2 regions of the Nocardioides sp. WS12 genome follow, and region 1 is predicted to be linked to the other one. Evidence: riboswitches for the same ligand, from Rfam matches in the RefSeq annotation. Region 1 holds a riboswitch; the other holds the start of a gene.
What was found. Region 1 has a riboswitch for FMN ahead of ribD (bifunctional diaminohydroxyphosphoribosylaminopyrimidine deaminase/5-amino-6-(5-phosphoribosylamino)uracil reductase RibD). Riboswitches for the same ligand answer to the same signal wherever they lie in the genome.
Positions count from the first base shown of each region.

Region 2: it holds a riboswitch for FMN, as region 1 does, so the genes downstream of both, HRC28_RS10470 (6,7-dimethyl-8-ribityllumazine synthase) here and ribD (bifunctional diaminohydroxyphosphoribosylaminopyrimidine deaminase/5-amino-6-(5-phosphoribosylamino)uracil reductase RibD) in region 1, are expected to answer to the same signal.

Region 1 is NZ_CP053928.1:2,874,782-2,884,037, reverse strand. Features, by position in the region: gene HRC28_RS14015 (aldose 1-epimerase family protein) at 1-850, shown strand, start outside; gene HRC28_RS14010 (PH domain-containing protein) at 818-1,210, opposite strand; gene hisG (ATP phosphoribosyltransferase) at 1,270-2,112, opposite strand; gene HRC28_RS14000 (phosphoribosyl-ATP diphosphatase) at 2,123-2,386, opposite strand; gene ribH (6,7-dimethyl-8-ribityllumazine synthase) at 2,445-2,930, opposite strand; gene HRC28_RS13990 (bifunctional 3,4-dihydroxy-2-butanone-4-phosphate synthase/GTP cyclohydrolase II) at 2,932-4,185, opposite strand; gene HRC28_RS13985 (riboflavin synthase) at 4,187-4,804, opposite strand; gene ribD (bifunctional diaminohydroxyphosphoribosylaminopyrimidine deaminase/5-amino-6-(5-phosphoribosylamino)uracil reductase RibD) at 4,809-5,858, opposite strand; FMN riboswitch at 5,953-6,082, opposite strand; gene HRC28_RS13975 (hypothetical protein) at 6,163-6,303, shown strand; gene HRC28_RS13970 (cupin domain-containing protein) at 6,325-6,816, shown strand; gene HRC28_RS13965 (DUF817 domain-containing protein) at 6,820-7,527, shown strand; gene HRC28_RS13960 (hypothetical protein) at 7,524-7,961, shown strand; gene HRC28_RS13955 (hypothetical protein) at 8,310-8,549, opposite strand; gene HRC28_RS13950 (antibiotic biosynthesis monooxygenase) at 8,614-8,922, shown strand; gene HRC28_RS13945 (hypothetical protein) at 8,953-9,256, opposite strand, start outside.
Region 2 is NZ_CP053928.1:2,152,529-2,161,784, forward strand. Features, by position in the region: gene HRC28_RS10445 (SIS domain-containing protein) at 1-681, shown strand, start outside; gene HRC28_RS10450 (acyltransferase family protein) at 765-1,838, shown strand; gene HRC28_RS10455 (DUF808 domain-containing protein) at 1,889-2,890, shown strand; gene HRC28_RS10460 (hypothetical protein) at 2,920-3,291, shown strand; gene HRC28_RS10465 (HNH endonuclease signature motif containing protein) at 3,346-4,665, opposite strand; gene HRC28_RS10470 (6,7-dimethyl-8-ribityllumazine synthase) at 4,927-5,364, opposite strand; FMN riboswitch at 5,417-5,586, opposite strand; gene ahcY (adenosylhomocysteinase) at 5,758-7,209, shown strand; gene mtrA (MtrAB system response regulator MtrA) at 7,360-8,070, shown strand; gene mtrB (MtrAB system histidine kinase MtrB) at 8,081-9,256, shown strand, end outside.

The DNA of each region.
Region 1 (9,256 bases):
TCCGCTGATCGAGGGATTCGCCGAGGACGCGATGGCCGACGGTGGCCGGGGGCAACTGCTGATGCCGTGGCCGAACCGGATCCGCGACGGTCGCTACTCGTTCGGCGGGAAGACCCAACAACTCGCGCTGACCGAGCCGTCTCGACAGAACGCGTCGCACGGACTGGTGCGGTGGGTAGCCTGGACAGTCGTTGCCCACGAGGCCAATCGACTGGAGCTCAACTACTTCCTGCCCGCCCAGACCGGCTATCCGTGGGCGCTTGACCTCCGGGTCACCTATGCCGTCGGGTCGGATGGGCTCCACGTGACCCAGGCCGCGACGAACCTGGCGACCACCGCAGCGCCGTACGCCTCGGGGGCGCACCCGTACCTCGTGGCGGGCGAGGGTGAATGCGGCCTGTGGGAACTCACGTTGCAGGCCCAGACCTACCTGAAGACGGACCCGGACCGGCTGCTCCCGACTGGACGCGGCCCGGCTGCGGAGATCCTCTACGACGACGACCCGGACCCGATCGGGATGATGGTGCTCAACCACGCCGTGACCGACCTGCGGCGCGACGAAGCCGGCATTGCGACAGTGACACTGGTCAGCGACCAGGGCGACGGCCACGGCGTTGCCCTCTGGGTCGACGAGCACCACAAGTGGCTGCAGGTCTACACCGGCGAGGACACGAAGACGCCGCGCGCATCCGTCGCCGTGGAGCCGATGACGGCTCCCCCGGACGCTTTCAACTCCGGCGACGACCTCGTCACCCTCGACCCCGGCGCGACCTTCGCCGCCACCTGGGGCATTCGCGCCCTGCCGAAGAACCGACGCTCAGGCCTTGCGGTCGGCCACGACGGCGCGTAGTTCGCGGATCGCGATCGCGGCCCGCTGACCGTCGGACGCGTGGATGCCCATCAGGGACAGCTTCTCGTCCTCGGACTGCAGCAGGTGCGGCCACGGTGCCCCCTGCGGGAACTTCACCGCACCCACTTCGGACCACGCCAGTTCGTGCTTGCGGTAACCGTTGATGATCGTCAGGCCGCTCTCGCGAGCGGTCACGCGGGACCGGGCCAAGGCGTTCATCAGGATCAGGCCCAGCAGGATGAAGCCAATGACGGTGGCCTTCTGCAGGAACCCGACCGAATCCTTGGTGCCCTGGTCGAAGCCGACCCACAGCCAGGCGAAGGCACCGACGAGCACGATCCCGAAGATGGCCGCAGCCATCCGCGGACCGAACGGGCGCCAGGTCCGAGGAAGCTGAGGGGCTCCTTGCGGATCCGCCATCAGAGCCGGCAGGCGTGGATGTCGGTCGTGAGGATGGCTCGTGCGCCGAGCGCCCACAGGTCGTCCATCACTCGCTGCGCCGAGGCCCGCTGCACCATCGAGCGGACCGCGACCCAGCCTTCGCGATGAAGCGGGCTGACGGTCGGGCTCTCGATCCCGGGAGTCAGCGCGATGGCCTGCTCGACCTTCTGGACCGGGATGTCGTAGTCCATCATCACGTAAGCGCGAGCCACCAGGACGCCCTGGAGGCGCCGGGTGAAGATCTCCAGGGCGCCGGCGTCGGCGCCCACACGGGTGATCATCACGGCCTCGGACTCGAGGATGACGTCGCCGAACACTTCGAGACCGGCGGCCCGCAGGGTGCTGCCCGTCTCGACGACGTCCGCGATCACGTCGGCCACGCCGAGCTGGATGCTGGTCTCCACCGCACCGTCGAGGCGCACGACACTGGCGTCGACGCCGAGGTCGGCGAGGTACCGCTTCAGGACACCGTCGTACGACGTCGCAACCCGGAGGCCCGTGAGGTCGGAGACGGTCTTCGCCGTCCCGGGCACCGCGGCGAAACGGAACTTCGAGCGACCGAAGCCGAGCTGCAGCGCCTCGGTGGCGTGCGCGTGGGAGTCGAGGAGCAGGTCGCGCCCGGTGATACCGGCGTCGAGCGTGCCCTCACCGACGTACAGCGCGATGTCGCGCGGACGCAGGTAGAAGAACTCGACGCCGTTGTCCGGGTCGAGCTTGGTGAGCTGCTTGGAGTCCGTGCGCTGGGCGTAGCCCGCTTCGCGCAACATCGTCGAGGCGGCCTCGGACAGGGCCCCCTTGTTGGGGACGGCGATCTTCAGCATTGGTGATTCCTCAGAGGTGGGTGTAGACGTCCTCGAGCGACAGTCCGCTCGCGATCATGAGGACCTGGGCGTGGTAGAGCAACTGGCTGATCTCCAGCGCGGTGGCCTCACGGCCCTCATGCTCTGCGGCCATCCATGACTCGGCGGCTTCCTCGATCAGCTTCTTGCCGATCGCATGGACGCCGGCATCGAGGGCCGCCACGGTGCCCGAGCCCTCGGGCCGGGTCTGGGCCTTCTCGCTGAGCTCAGCGAACAGCTCGTCGAACGTCTTCACGGGGGTTGAGCCTACGGCGTCAGGACCAGTGGTCCTGCGCCGGTCTCACCCCCAGCGATCAGCCGGCGTAGCCGCGACGGATGCGCTTGAGCGTGGCCGCGGTCTGCAAGGCAGCCGATGCGGCCTCGTAGCCCTTGTCCTCCGACGAGCCCGGCAGGCCGGCCCGATCGAGCGCCTGGGCATCGTCGTCACAGGTCAGGACACCGAAACCGATGGGCGTCGTGTGGTCGAGCGAGACGCGGGTCAACCCATCGGTCGCGGCGTTGCAGACGAAGTCGAAGTGCGGCGTCCCACCGCGGATGACCACACCGAGCGCGATCACGGCGTCGTACGACGGCGCGAGGGCCGCCGCAGCAACGGGCAGCTCGAACGTGCCGGGCACCCGCACCACGACGGGTGCTTCGAGCTTGTGGTCCGCGAAGGCCCGGTGGGCGCCGGCGATCAGGCCGTCCATCACCTCGGTGTGCCAACTTGCGGCGACGACGGCGACCCGCAGGTCGTGGCAGTCGATGGGCGCGATCTCGGGGGCGCCGTGTCCGGCCATGTCAGATGCTTCCTTCGCGGTCGGTCTCGGCGAGTGCGAGATGGGGCAGGTCGTGGCCCATGCGATCCCGCTTGGTCAGCAGGTAGGCCAGGTTGTGGTCGTTGGGGTGCGGGGTGAGCTGGACCCGCTCGGCAACCTTGATGCCGTAGTCCTCGAGGTCGTTGACCTTCTCGGGGTTGTTCGTCAGCAGGCGCACCTCGGCGACGCCGAGGTCCTTGAGGATCTGCGTGGCAGCACCGTAGTGGCGCGCGTCGGCGGGCAGGCCCAGGTCGAGGTTGGCGTCCACGGTGTCGCGGCCGCCGTCCTGCAACTGGTAGGCCTGCAGCTTCGCGACCAGGCCGATCCCCCGGCCCTCGTGGCCACGCAGGTAGACCAGCACACCGCGCCCCTCGTCGACGATGCGGTCGAGCGCCTCGTTGAGCTGGGGACCGCAGTCGCAGCGGCTGCTGCCGAACACGTCACCGGTGAGGCACTCGGAGTGGACCCGCGTCAGCACGGGGCCTTCGTCGTTCAGGGTGTCCAGGTCGCCGTACACGAGGGCGACGTGCTCGCTGCCGTCGACGGTGATCGTGTAGCCGATCGCGGTGAACTCGCCGTGACTGGTGGGCAGCCGGGTCTCGGCCTCGCGCACGACGTGGCGCTCGACGCGACGGCGGTAGCGGACGAGGTCCTCGATCGAGATCATTGCGACGCCGTGCTCGTCGGCGAACTCACGCAGTTCGGGGGCGCGCTTCATGGTGCCGTCGTCGTTGACGACCTCGACCAGGACACCGGCAGGGGTCAGGCCAGCCAGGCGGCACAGGTCGACGGCCGACTCGGTGTGACCGCGACGAACCAGCACGCCACCCTCGCGGTAACGCAACGGGAAGACGTGGCCCGGTCGCGTCAGCTCCCAGGACTCGGTCGCCGAGTCGGCCAGCACCCGCGCGGTGTGCGCGCGGTCGGCAGCGGAGATGCCGGTCGAGACACCGTCGCGGGCGTCCACCGAGAGCGTGTACGCCGTCCGGTAGGCGTCCTTGTTGTGCGGCGTCATGAGCGGGATCTCGAGACGGTCGAGCATGTCGCCGGGCATCGGCACGCAGATCACACCGCTGGAGTGGCGGATCGTCCATGCCATCAACTCGGGCGTGGCCTTGCTCGCGGCGAAGATGATGTCGCCCTCGTTCTCGCGGTCCTCGTCGTCGACGACGATGACCGCCTTGCCGGCGGCAATGTCGGCGATGGCTCGCTCGATGGAATCCAGTCTGACGGACATGTCAGTTCTCCTTGGATGTTGCGGGGGCTGTGTACGCGCGCACGAGCTTCTCCACGTGCTTGGCGATGACGTCGACCTCGAGGTTCACCCGGCTGCCAGGAGCCCGGAATCCGAGGGTGGTGCGCGCGAGGGTCTCGGGAATGAGGCTCACGGTGAAGGTGGTCTCCCCCGCCTCCACGACGGTGAGAGAGGTGCCGTCGACGGTGATGGACCCCTTGTCGACGAGGTAGCGGCCGAGCTCGACGGGCATCGCGATCTCCACCACCTCCCAGTGCTCGCTGGGGGTGCGCGCGACGACTTCGCCGACCGCGTCGACGTGGCCCTGGACGATGTGGCCGCCGAGGCGCTTCTCCGCCGTGACGGCGCGCTCCAGGTTGACCTGCTCGCCCACGACGAGGCCACCAAGGCTGGTCTTGTCGAGCGTCTCGGCCATCACGTCGGCCGTCCACGTGGTGTCGGTGCGCTCGGCGACGGTCAGGCAACAGCCGTTGACCGCGATCGAGTCACCGAGGCCCGCGTCGGACAGGGTGATGTCGGACGTGATGGTGAGCCGGATCGCGTCGCCCTGGTCCTCGATGGCGGCGACGGTGCCGAACTCCTCGACGATGCCGGTGAACATCTGGTCAGTTCCTCTCGGTGGTGGCGGGTCGCAGGGTGAGACGGACGTTCGCCTCGGCTCCCTCGCCGATGACGGCGGTGTCGACCAACTCGAACCGCAACGCCTTCGTGATGGTGCCGATTCCCAGCCGCCCAATGGCGGCCTTGCCGGCGCCCAGCAGGAGCGGTGCGACATAGGTGACGATCTCGTCGACCAGGCCCGCCTTGACGAAGGCGGCAGCCACGGTCGGGCCACCCTCGAGGAAGACGTGGTGGCGGTCGTGCTCGGCGTACAGGGTCTGCAGCGCCTCGAGCGGATCGCGCGTGCGCAGGTGCACCGTCTCGGCGGCGTCATCCAGGATCCGGCGGTCTGGGGCCAGGTCACGGCGACCGAGCACCACCCGGAGCGGTTGTACGGCGACCGGCTGGTCGTCCTCGTCGCGCACCGTCAGCTGCGGGTCATCGACCTCGACGGTGTTGGTGCCGACGAGCATCGTGTCGCAGAGCGCGCGGAGCAGGTGGGTGTCGTGCCGCGCCGGAACAGAAGAGACCCAGCGGGAGGTGCCGTCACTGGCGGCCGACCGACCGTCGAGGGTCGTTGCGAACTTCCAGGTGACGAACGGGCGGCCGTGGACGTGGGCGAAGGTCCAGGCCGGGTTCAGCGCAATCGCGGCGTCCTCGAGCGTCCCGGAGTCGATCTCGATCCCGGCGGCGGCGAGCGTCTCCATACCGCCGCCGGCGACCGGGTTCGGGTCGCGCTGGGCAACCACCACCCGTCGTACTCCGGCAGCGATGAGGGCCTCGGCACACGGGCCGGTCCGGCCGGTGTGGTTGCACGGCTCGAGGGTGACGACTGCGGTGGCACCAGCCGCGAGCTCGCCGGCGACGGTCAGGGCCTCGATCTCGGCGTGCGGGTTGCCGGCGCCGCGGTGGAAGCCCTCGCCAACGATGGTGCCGTCGGGGGCGAGCAGTACACAGCCGACGCGGGGATTGGGATGGAGCGGCACGCCGGGACTCGCGGCCAGCGCGAGCGCGCGACGCATCGCGTCGTACTCGCGGGTGAAGGTCTCTGCCACTGCTGCCTCTTCGTCATCCGTGTTGTTGCTTGACGGACTCCGGGGTCTGGCAGGGCGTTCGACTGCGGCAAACCTGCTCCGCTGTCGGACACTCGTGCGTGCACTTCCCATCCGGACTTTAACCGTCGGTCCAGGAATCACACCTGGTCAACCGATCACTGGCTGCGATCGGGTCGCGGACTTTTACCGCCGGCTCGGATTTTCACCGACCCCAGAGCACGCGAGCTCTTGGATACATGGTCGCACAGCAGGGATCTGTGCAGGTTGTGGGTCCCGTCACGCGGAACCGGCTACCGTCGATCGGGTGAACCGCCTCGCGCTCGGTCTCGGTTGTCTCGGCGGCGTGCTGCTGTGGTTCGCCACCGACCGGATCATCCTGCTGATCCTCGGCGTGCTCCTCGGCCTGGCCCTCGGCATCGGCCTCGGCGGCCCAAAAAAGGGGTGACACCGCAGGTAGCGTGGCGCCATGTCGTATCCCCCACCTCTGTACGACGGCGACGGCGAGGTCTCGGCCCGCGTCCGCCCCAACGACGCAACGCCCGACGTGGTCTATCCGAACGGGAACCGCGTCCACTACCTCGCTCGCGGCGAGAGCACCGGCGGCCTCTTCGGGCTCTACCGCTGGGAGTTCTCCGAAGCCGTGAGCGGCCCGGGACCGCACTTCCACCAGAGGATCGCCGAGTCGTTCTACATCCTCGGCGGCGAGATCGAGATCCACAACGGCGAGGGCTGGAGCCCGTACCGGTCCGGCGACTTCATCCACGTGCCACCGGGCGGACTGCACGGCTTCCGCAACGCGTCCGGCGCCACGGCGTCGATGCTGCTGCACTTCTCTCCCGGCGCTCCCCGCGAGCCGTACTTCGAGGGGCTCGGTCGCCTGGCTGCCGGCGAACAGTGGACGCCCGAGGAGTACGAAGCCTTCATGGTCGAGCACGACAACTTCTGGGTCCCTGAGTAGTCGTTGCGCCGTTTCCTCACGCAGTTGGTCCGCTTCGGCTGGCTGGAGTTCCAGTCCTGCGCGTTCGCCATCGGAGTCTTCCTGGGACTCGCGGTGGCCTATCTGGTCCCGTTGCCGATCGAGCGGTACGACGCCCTGCTGATCTGGTGCCTCGCGCTGACCTTCGGCTTCTGGGCGATCGGCCTGGAGACCTGGCGCGAGGTGCTGGTGATCTTCGCGTTCCATGCGCTGGGGCTCGGCCTCGAACTGTTCAAGGTCGCCGAGGGCCCCTGGGCGTATCCCGGTGACGCGTGGACGAAGGTCGGCGGTGTCCCGTTGTTCTCGGGATTCATGTACGCCGCCGTCGGCTCCTACATCTGTCAGGCCTGGCGCCGGTTCGATCTGCGGGTGTCGCACTACCCGGCCGCGCTGACGACAGTGCTCCGGCGCTGCCGGGTGCACTTCACCGTCGGCGACGCCCGCTACCGGATGCCGCTCTCCCTGTCGTTCCTGCTGATCGGGTTCTTCCTCTGGCTCGCCGAGAACATGGCGACCTTCCTCAACGCCTGGCGCTACCCCGGACAGGCCGACGTCTGGGAGGCCGTGCACACGTCGAAGCTCGGCGCCTGGGCGCTCCTGGTCACGATGAGCTTCGTCCTCGTGGCGACGATCAAGGCCCAGGAGGGCCGGCTCGCGGGAACGCCTCGCAACAAGGGAGGATGCCACGCATGACCGGAACCGGGATGTCCGACCACCCGGCGGAACCCTTCAGTCTTCGAGTGGCCGAACTCCTCGATGAATCGGGTCAGGTGTCCGGCCACCTCTGGGTGGAGACAGATTGGGTACAGCACTCCACCGGCCATCTCTGGTGGCGTCGCCGTTTGGCTCCGATCCCGGTGTTCCAGTTCTACGAGAGCATCGGCGACCACTTCACGGACCGATGGCTCCTCCAACAGTTCGAGGTCGACGCCTTCTCCGAGCTCGTCGCCGACCTTTCGTCGGGAAGCTGGCGGCCTTCGTACGACAAGGCCCCCGAGGACGTTCGCTACGAGGTTCGTTGGGCATCGGCGGATCACGAGCAGGGACTCGCACTGGAGATCTTCGGCATGGATCTGCGCGAACGGCGAGCGATGCGCCGCAGTCGGCGGGCGCGCGGGTTGCTGTGACCGGCGCGGGCGCTCTGTCCTCCGCGCGAATGTCGCGGTGACCGAGACGTCCCTCTAGGACCGGCTGCGATCCGCACTGGGCAACTCGGCCCTTCGCTTGCCGCGACTCCAGAGGAGTGCGCTACACACGCCGGCGAGCCCGATCAGCGTGGCCAACACGCCAACCCACCGAAGGACACCTGACAGGTTCGAAACGGCCGTCGCGAACCCTGCCCCAGCCAGTCCCCAAGACAGCATCTAAATGTGCCACCGCAGTGTGTACCAATGGTCGGCAAAGATTCGGCGGGCGCTCGTGTCATTCCCGATCCTGACAGACATGAGGGACGCCCGGGACGGATCCAACCACGGTCAGCGGCGAGCGCGCCTGGCCATGCTCCGCGCCTGGGCGGACATACCGATGATCAGGGCAGCGGGTGCGAACGCCACCCACTGCAGCACTCCTGCGAGATCACTGCCGGACCGAGCCATTGCTCCCAGCACGACCCCGGCCACGGCAAGGGCGATGCCGACCAGCAGGGCCGCGGTGGAGTGCTCCATCACCCAGCGGTCGAACCTGCTCGGTTGGCGCTGCTTGCCTTCGGGAGTCACCGAACCAGCGTAGTTCGTTGTTCGTGGAGGGCGACTGTCGGTGGCCGCTGACAGCATCGCCTGCATGACGCAACTCGCTCTGATCATCCGCCACCAGACGCAGCCTGGACGTCGGGACGACGTACGCAAGGTCTGGGAGGCACACATGGCGCCCGCCGTCGCCGACAACCCCGGCCACGTCGCCTACTTCTACTGCTTCGACAACGCCGACCCCGACGCCATCAGCGCCTTCCAGGTCTACGACAGCGCCGAGTCCTCGCAACAGTTTCTGGAAACCGACGCCTACGCCGCGTACCTGCGCGACGTCGAGCCGCTGCTGTCCGGTCCGCCGCAGGTCACGTCGTTGACGCCGATGTGGGCCAAGCGCGCGTAGCGACGACCGATCTTGCGTTGAAGCGCGTACTCATGGAGTCGGCGGATACGGTCCCCGACCGGACGTCACGACGAACTGGGGCGCCGGCGGTCCGTGCCACACCAACACCCGCTGACCTTCCGCGAGGGCAGTCCGTGCAGTGCCCAGGCGCACCAGGCGATTCTGCAGTCCAACGACTTCACGTGGCCACCGGCCTGCGCGCAGCCAGGCCTCGCTGACGCGCCTTTGGTGTTCCATGAACGACGGCAATGAGTCCTCGCCCCGGGCCTCGTCTTCATCTGCCAGGCGCAGCGACTCTTCGCTGCTGGCAGCCATCGCTTCGACGAAGGCACCC
Region 2 (9,256 bases), 720 kb from region 1:
GAAGCGGCCCGACGTGGCTGCCAGCTCGTGGTCGCCACCCCGTCGGAGTCGCTGGTTGCCCAGCACGCCACCGGCCGCTGGACCACCATCCTTCCCACGGACACCGCCGACCAGTTGGCCACCGCGGTGGCGATGCTGTCGTTCCTGGGCCAGATCCAGCTCGGGCCGAACGCCGACCCCGAGGCCGTTGCCGACGCGCTCGACGTGGTGGCCATCGCGTGTTCGCCGAACCGCGACATCTCGATCAACCCCGCCAAGATGCTGGCCATCTCGCTGGCTGACGCCAGTCCGCTGGTCTGGGGCGGGTCGGTCCTGGCTGCCCGGGCCGCCCGACGCGTCGCGGAGTCGATTCGTCGTACGTCGGGACGCACGGCTCTTGCCGGTGACGCGGAGCACCTGCTGCCCGTGATCGAGGCGGCACGTGCGCGCAACGTGTTCGCCGACCCGTTCGCCGACGACGACGGCGAACGGCGTCCGGTGCTGGTGATCCTCGACGACGGGGTCGATGACCCGGTGGTCCGGGACCAGCGGATCCGCCTCGAAGAGGCCTGCCTGGGCCACGACGTGCGGATCGAGCACGTCGCGTCCGAGGCGGCCGGCGAAGTGGATCGCTACGCCTCATTGCTGCTCAACGGCACCTACGCCGCGGAGTACCTCCGCCTGGGCCTCGTCCCGGACTGAGCGCCCTTTCCGGGCCTCCGGACGGGGTTGTCGGGTTGTCTGACACTTGGACTTCCTTCAGGTGGGTCGGGTAGCAAGGAGTGATGCCCTCCACCACGCGGGACCCTTGGCTCGACAACGCGAAGATGGCGCTGGTCGCCCTCGTGGTACTCGGCCACACGTGGGCGTTGCTGCCGCCGGGTGGCCCCGGCGGGGCGTTGTACGACTTCCTCTACCTGTGGCACATGCCGGCGTTCGTCTTCGTTTCCGGCTACCTGTCGCGGGCGTTCACGTGGGCGCCGGGCCGGATGTGGCAACTGGTCACGACGCTGGCTGTCCCGTACCTCGTGTTCGAGGCCGCGCTCGCGCTGTTCCGGATCAAGGTGGGCGGGGAGAACCTCGTCGACCTGTTCACCGATCCGCATTTCCCGCTCTGGTACCTCCCCGCGCTGATCGTGTGGCGTCTCCTCACGCCGATGTTCCGGCCGTTGTGGGGTGGCGTCGTCGTCGCGGTGGCGGTCAGCCTCGCCAGCGGCTTCATCGACGGCGAGTTCTCGCAACTGTTCGACTTCGCGCGGATTCTGGGCCTGCTGCCGTTCTTCGTGCTCGGCCTCAAGGCGACCCCGGAGCGACTCGAGGCGCTGCGTTCGCGCTCCGCCAGGGTGCTGGGTGCCGCGGTCTTCGCCGTGATCGGCCTGCTCGCCCTGACGCTCGACCGCTGGGCCAGTGGTGACTACCTCTACTTCAAGCCCTACGCCTACGTCGACGCGTCGGACCAGACCGCCGTGCTGACCCGTCTGCTCGTGCTCGGCGTCGGGATGGCCGGCGCCGTCGCCTGGCTGGCGGTGGTGCCGCGCGTCGGTGGCTGGTTCGCCGGGATGGGCGCCGCCACGATGGTCGTCTACCTGTTCCACGGCTTCGCCGTGAAGGGCCTGGAGTACGCCGGATTCCCCGAGTGGGCCGAGGGCCGGCCCTGGCTCGGGCTGGTCGCCGCGACGGTTGCGGGGCTCGGTATCGCGCTCGGCCTGGCGGTTACGCCGGTACGACGACTCCTCCAGCACGTGGTGGATCCGTTCGCCTCCGCCGACCGCAGGGTCGACGACGCGGTGGCACTGGCGGTCGTCGTACAGGAGCAGGAGCGCGAACTGGTGGGGGAGCCGGTCACCGTGGGCCGGTAGCCTTCCGCCATGCCCATCACCACGACCATCTCCGTGACTGGACTGGCCGCGTGAGCGCCGGACTCTTCGGTCTGCTCGACGACGTCGCCGCCATCGCCAAGCTCGCGGCCGCGTCGATCGACGACGTCGGTGCCGCAGCAGGTCGCGCCACGACGAAGGCCGCCGGTGTGGTCATCGACGACACGGCCGTGACACCGCAGTACGTCCACGGCCTGGCTGCCGACCGCGAACTCCCGATCGTCAAGCAGATCGCCATCGGTTCGATCCGCAACAAGCTGCTGATCATCCTGCCGGCCGCGCTGCTGCTCAGCGAGTTCCTCCCGGACCTGCTGCCGATCATCCTGATGGCCGGTGGCACGTTCCTGGCCTACGAAGGCGCCCACAAGGTCTGGCACATGCTGTCGGACCACGACGACCACGACACCCCCGTGAGCGAGGTCAGCCCGGAGGCCGAGAAGGCCATGATCGCCGGTGCGGTCCGCACCGACCTGATCCTGTCGGCCGAGATCATGGTGATCGCGCTCGCCGACATCGACGACGACGCGAGCTTCTGGGCGCGCCTCGCGATCCTCGTGGTGGTCGCCTTCGTCATCACGATTGCTGTGTACGGCGTCGTGGCGCTGATCGTGAAGATGGACGACGTCGGCCTCAACCTCGCCCAGCGCAAGGCGTCCTTCGTGCAGGCGATCGGTCGCGGCCTGGTGGCCGGCATGCCGAAGTTGCTGTCGTTCATCTCCATCGTCGGCACCGTCGCGATGCTCTGGGTCGGTGGCCACATCCTGCTCGTGAACATCCACGAGGTCGGTTGGTGGGATGCCCCCTACGAATGGGTCCACGGCATCGAGCACGACATCAAGCACGCCGTGCACGGCTTCCTCGGCGGCGTCCTCGCCTGGCTCGCCAACACCGGCATCTCTGCCGTGATCGGGCTTGTCGTCGGCTCCGTCGTGGTCGCGATCACCCGGGTGCTGCCGTTCACCGGCGACAAGGACCCGATCGAGCACTACGACACGGATGAGTCCTCCGACGCCCCTGCGAACCCATCGCACTGACCGCGTCTCCCCGACCGTCGGGCCTGGTCATGCGATCGCGTCGTCCTGCCAAGGCGTGCCTGCTCCTGGCGTGCCTGCTGCTCCTCCTGGCAGTGACGCTGTGGTTCGACAACCCCGCCGTGGACGTCAGCGCCTCGGACTTCACCGGCGAGTCAGGTGGCGAGGTGGGCTGCAGCATCGCGCCCTGGGACGCCGGGCTCAACGGGAACGATGAGGGACCCGGCGGCGAGCACCCCCACGACTACTTCGTCGAAGTGGGAGCCGCCTGCTACGCAGCCAACATGACGAGGTTCCGCGTCGCCGTCGGTGCCGGTGCGCTGGCGCTGGCGGCGTTGGCGGCTGGCGTCTTCCTGGCCCTGCGGCCGCGGTCGGCTGCTGGGCCGAGGGCTGACCCCGCCTGAGGTCGCGGGCATGCCGCTGGCCCCGCTGGTGGGCGGGGTGCGGGGCGGTGGGAGTTATTCGTCGGGGTCGATGAGCCGTGGTGGGTCGAGGGCGCGGGTGCCGTCGGGTCCGACGAGGAAGTGGTGGCCGTTCGGGCTGATCCACAGGTAGAGGCCGGGGTGGATCACGGTGTAGCGCCAGTTGCTGAAGGTCTTGGCGCGGTGATGTCGTCGGCATCCGGGGGCGAGGTTGCACGGGCAGGTTGGGCCGCCCTTGTTGTGCGGGACCACATGATCGAGATCGCACTTCGCCGCTGGCCGGCTGCACCAGGGGAACCGGCACGAATGGTCGCGGAGCTCGACCCGTCTGCGGATGCGGTCGGGGATCTCGTAGGAATCGACCGGGACGCAATCAGCAAGGTCGATCACGGGCCGCACGATGATCGTGGTGTCCCTTGCGCGGAGCCATTCCTTGATCTGCGCGGTGGAGATCGGTGCACGGCCTTGGTCCCAGCGGCCGACGGGGTTCGCGAACGGGTTGTCCTCATCGTCAGAGGTGAGGGCGGTGTCGGTGATGTGGACGCTCAGTTCGACCTTGCGGCCGGGTGACTGGGCCACGACTTCACCGGTCTCTTCGTCGGTGAACAGCAGGTCCAGGGACAGGTCTTGGCGGGCCATGTCGCCAACGGACTTGGAGCGGCGGACGTCGAAGGAGTCGGTGTCGCCGAGCTGTCCGCGGACCTTGGCTCGACGCGACAACGCGATGTCGAAGTCGTGGGCATCCGCGGCGTCCAGGATGCTGTGGGACTCGACCTGCCCGTTCGTGTCGACCTCACCGACGTCGACCCGGCGGGCATCGGCGGCGGCCTGGCGCTCGGCTTCGGCGCGTTCGGGGTCGAACCGGATCACCGCTTCGGTGACGAGGCGTTCGAGTTGAGCCCAGCCGACGCCGCCGACGGCAGCGAGCTGGCGGTCCACGAACGCAGCCGCTTCGGCGTTCAACGAGTGGGTGAGGTCGGCGATGCGTTCGGCCCGCCACGGCTCCAACCTGCCCTCGACCACTGCCGCGTAGATGCCGGGGAGGCGCCAGGCGCACTCGATGATCCGCCCGACGTACCCACGGCCACCATCAGGGGACCTGCCGAGGACCGCGATGAGTTCCATCAGGTTGAACTCGGACACCAGCGGTGCACCGGCGCCGGCGATCGGGACACCGGTGTCGATGACGCCGTCGACGATGGTCGCGGCCTGCTCGGGGCTGGTGACGATGTTGCGCCTGGCCCAGGTCGCGATGTCGATCCATTCCTTGACCAGCGCAGCCTGGCGGGACTTGACGCCCTTGCTGAGATCCGACAGCAAGGCCCGATCAGAGCGGGTGTCGGTTCCGAGATCCATACATGTATTAGATCACCGACCTCCGACACGACGAAGCGCCGCAAACCCGCCTGTGGACAGGGCAAAGTCCCCGACCGAGCCTGTGGAGAGTTGGTGGTCAGGGCCGGGGGTTTCGAGGCTCGCTTCGCTCGCACCTCAACCACCGGGCTCGCCAGATTTCGCTCGCACCTCAACCACCGGGCCTGCCGAGTTCGCTCGCACCTCAACCACCAGGCCCGCCTGAGGTCGAAGCGCACCTCAACCACCGGCAGGCGGCCTCGCTCAGCTGGTCGGCGGGCGCACGGTGGCGTCGACCGCGTTGGCCAGCTCGCGACCCTTGGTCTCGAAGTGCGCGCGGAAGTAGCCCGTGTGGTCGTCGTGCTCGTGGAAGTGGTGCGGGGTGAGCACTGCCGAGAACACCGGGACGTCGGTTTCCAGCTGGATGCGCATCAGCGCGTCGACGACCGAGGACGCGACGAAGTCGTGGCGGTAGATGCCGCCATCGACGACGAGCGCGGCGGCCGCGACTCCGGCGTACCGGCCGGACTGCGCGAGGCGGCGGACCTGCAGCGGGATCTCGAAGGCGCCGGGCACGTGCACCACGTCGACCTCGTAGCCGCGGCCACGAAGTTCTTCGGTGGACGTCGTCACGGCGACATCGACGATGTCGGCGTGCCAGCGCGCGGCAATGATGGCAATGCGGGGAGCGGTGGGTGACATGGTTCCTCCTGTTTGCGTGTCACCCAGGGCGTGACGACGCGCACGAGGCCCGTCGCGTTCTCTCTCGTCCGGACTGTGACCGTCGGCTCCGGAGTTGGACCGGATCTGCTGACCCACCCCGATCCAGGGGATCGGTGTGGCGCTCGCGGGCTCGACCGCCCCGGATCTGCCGGGACGCTCCTTACCGCCGGTGGGGATTTCCACCCCGCCCTGAGAACGTACGGATCAACCGTACCGCTCCGGCGCCGAGTCGGGATGAAGTCCCTTCCCTGATGATTCCCCGCGCACGGAATCCCGCTTGTAAGGTGTCCTACGTCATGCGCGGGAGACCCCGGCAGAGCGCAGATGCGCCGCATTGACCACGAAACACTCGATCCTCGAGGACCCCTTTTCATGGACTACAAGGTTGCTGACCTGAGCCTGGCCGAGTTCGGCCGCAAGGAGCTCACCCTCGCCGAGCACGAGATGCCCGGCCTCGTTTCGCTGCGTACGTCGTACGGCGACGCCCAGCCGCTGAAGGGTGCCCGGATCGCCGGCTCCCTGCACATGACCATCCAGACCGGCGTGCTCATCGAGACCCTCGTCTCGCTCGGCGCCGAGGTCCGTTGGGCCACCTGCAACATCTTCTCGACCCAGGACCACGCGGCCGCTGCCGTCGTCGTCGGCCGCCCCGAGACCGGCGGCACCGTCGAGAACCCCAAGGGCACCCCTGTCTTCGCCTGGAAGGGCGAGTCGCTGGCGGAGTACTGGGACGAAGCCGAGAAGGTCTTCGACTTCAAGGACGAGGCCGGCAACCTGATCGGCCCGAACATGCTCCTTGACGACGGTGGCGACATCACCATGCTCGTCCACCTCGGCGTCGAGTTCGAGAAGGCCGGCGCGGTTCCCGGCCAGGACTCCACCGACAACGAGGAGTTCAAGGAGGTGCTGCGCGTCCTGGCCCGGTCCCTCGAGACCAGCTCGACGCGCTGGACCAACATCGCCAACAACATCAAGGGAGTCTCCGAGGAGACCACCACCGGTGTGCTGCGCCTGTACGACCGCTTCAAGGAGGGCTCGCTCCTCTTCCCGGCGATCAACGTCAACGACTCGGTCACCAAGTCGAAGTTCGACAACAAGTACGGCTGCCGCCACTCGCTCATCGACGGCATCAACCGCGGCACCGACGTCATGATCGGCGGCAAGGTTGCCGTCGTGTGTGGCTACGGCGACGTGGGCAAGGGTTCCGCCGAGTCGCTGCGCGGCCAGGGCGCTCGCGTGATCATCACCGAGATCGACCCGATCTGCGCGCTGCAGGCAGCGATGGACGGCTACGAGGTCAAGCGCCTCGAGTCGGTCGTTGAGTACGCCGACATCTTCATCACCACGACGGGCAACTTCGACATCATCCGTGTCGAGCACTTCGAGAAGATGAAGCACCAGGCGATCGTCGGCAACATCGGCCACTTCGACAACGAGATCAACATGGCTGGCCTCGCGAAGATCGAGGGCATCGTCAAGGACGAGATCAAGCCGCAGGTCCACCAGTGGATCTTCCCCGACGGCAAGAAGGTCATCGTGCTGTCCGAGGGCCGTCTGCTGAACCTCGGCAACGCGACCGGCCACCCGTCGTTCGTCATGTCGAACTCCTTCACCAACCAGGTGCTGGCTCAGATCGAGCTGTTCACCAAGGTCGAGGAGTACCCCGTCGGCGTCTACGTCCTGCCGAAGCACCTGGACGAAGAGGTGGCACGCCTGCACCTCGACGCCCTCGGTGTCGAGCTGACGATCCTCACCCAGGAGCAGGCCGACTACCTCGGCGTTCCGGTCGAGGGCCCGTTCAAGGCTGACGCCTACCGCTACTGATTGAATTGGCGCGAGCGCGTCTCCGGCGTTGATCCGGGGCAGCAAGCTGCCCATCGACGCCTCCCGCCGCGCTGCCGCGCGTTCAGCACGCAGGGGCCCCGCACCGTCACGGTGCGGGGCTTCTGCCGTCCTCCCGCCTAGGATCGACACATGACACCTCCCGCCGGCGCACCGTCCTACCCCACTCGGGGACGGGTGCTTGTCGTCGATGACGATGCACCGCTGGCGGAGATGCTCGGCATCGTCCTGTCCCAGGAGGGTTTCGAGAGCCGGGTGTGCCCACGGGGCGACCTCGCGCTCGCCGACTTCCGGGACTACCGGCCCGACCTGGTCCTGCTCGACCTGATGCTGCCCGGCAAGGACGGCATCGACGTCTGCAAGGAGATCCGGGCCGAGTCCGGCGTCCCCATCGTGATGCTCACCGCCAAGGGCGACACCGTCGACGTCGTCGTCGGACTGGAGTCCGGCGCTGACGACTATGTCGTCAAGCCGTTCAAGCCCAAGGAGCTCGTGGCGCGGATCCGTGCCCGCGTGCGTCGTACCGACGCGGTCCCGCAGGAGACGCTCACGGTCAAGAACCTCGAGATCGACGTCGCCGGGCACTCGGTCACCCGCGATGGCGTGGAGATCTTCCTGACCCCGCTGGAGTTCGACCTGCTGCTGTGCCTGGCCCGTAAGCCCGGCCAGGTCTTCACCCGGCAACTGCTGCTCGAAGAGGTCTGGGGCTACCACCACGCGGCCGACACCCGTCTGGTCAACGTGCACGTGCAGCGCCTCCGCTCGAAGGTGGAGCACGACCCCGAACACCCCGAGATCGTCCTGACGGTGCGGGGCGTCGGCTACAAGGCCGGCGCTGTCTAGGCCGATCGACATGGACGGATCCGACCTGTCCCGGTGGCTGCGCAGCCTCTGGGCCCGGGTCGCGCCGGAGGTACGACGGGCGCTCACCTTCTGGCGCCGTTCGATCCAGGCGCGGGTCGTGGTCAGCACCGTCGTCCTGTCGGCGCTCACCGTCAGTGCGGTCGGCTGGATCCTGTTGCAGCAGACCCAACGCGGCCTGCTCGAGCACCGGGTGGACGTGGTCCTCGGTGAGGTCGACGCCGAGGTGAGCGACGCCAATGGCCGACTCGCCGCCGCGTCGGGCACCGAGGTCAATGCCAGCCGCCAGCAGCGGGACCTCGTCGACCCGATCATCGATCGCGGGCTGAGCCGCGGATACAGCGTCGTCCTGGCCGGACCGGAGGGGGAGGACGTGCCCCTGCGCGAAGGGGGCGGTGAGTACACCAGCGGCCTGGACCTGGTCAGCGTCCCGGAGAGTCTCGAGGCCCACTTCGACGGTCTCGGTCGCTCGACCGCCTGGACCTACACGAAGATCGTGCAGAACGGCCCGGATGGGCGCCAGTCCCGCGCTGGCATCATCGTCGGCGCGCAGGTGCCGCTGCCGTCGGACGGCAAGACCTACACGCTGTACTTCCTCTTCCCGCTCACCGAGGAGGAGGAGACCCTGGACCTGGTCACTCGCGCGCTGCTCACGGCCGCGGGTCTGTTGCTCGTCCTGGTGGCGGGCCTGACCTGGCTGGTGACCCGGCAGGTCGTGACGCCGATCCGGATGGCTCGCCGGGTGGCCGAGCGACTCGCCGCCGGGCGCCTGCAGGAACGACTCCAGGTCCGTGGCGAGGACGACATCGCGCGGCTGGCGTACTCGTTCAACCAGATGGCCACGAACCTGCAACGCCAGATCCGCCAACTGGAGGAACTGAGCTGGGTCCAGCGCCGCTTCGTGTCCGACGTGTCGCACGAACTCCGCACGCCGCTGACCACCGTGCGGATGGCCTCGGACGTCCTCCACGACGCTCGCGACGGCTTCGACCCGACCACCGCGCGCTCAGCCGAACTGTTGCAGGCGGAGCTGGACCGGTTCGAGAACCTCCTGGTCGACCTCCTCGAGATCAGCCGCTTCGATGCCGGTGCCGCGCGGCTCGCCACCGAAGACGTCAACCTGGTCGAGGTCGTCGAGCGCGTGGTCACTGCTGCGCAGCCGTTGGCC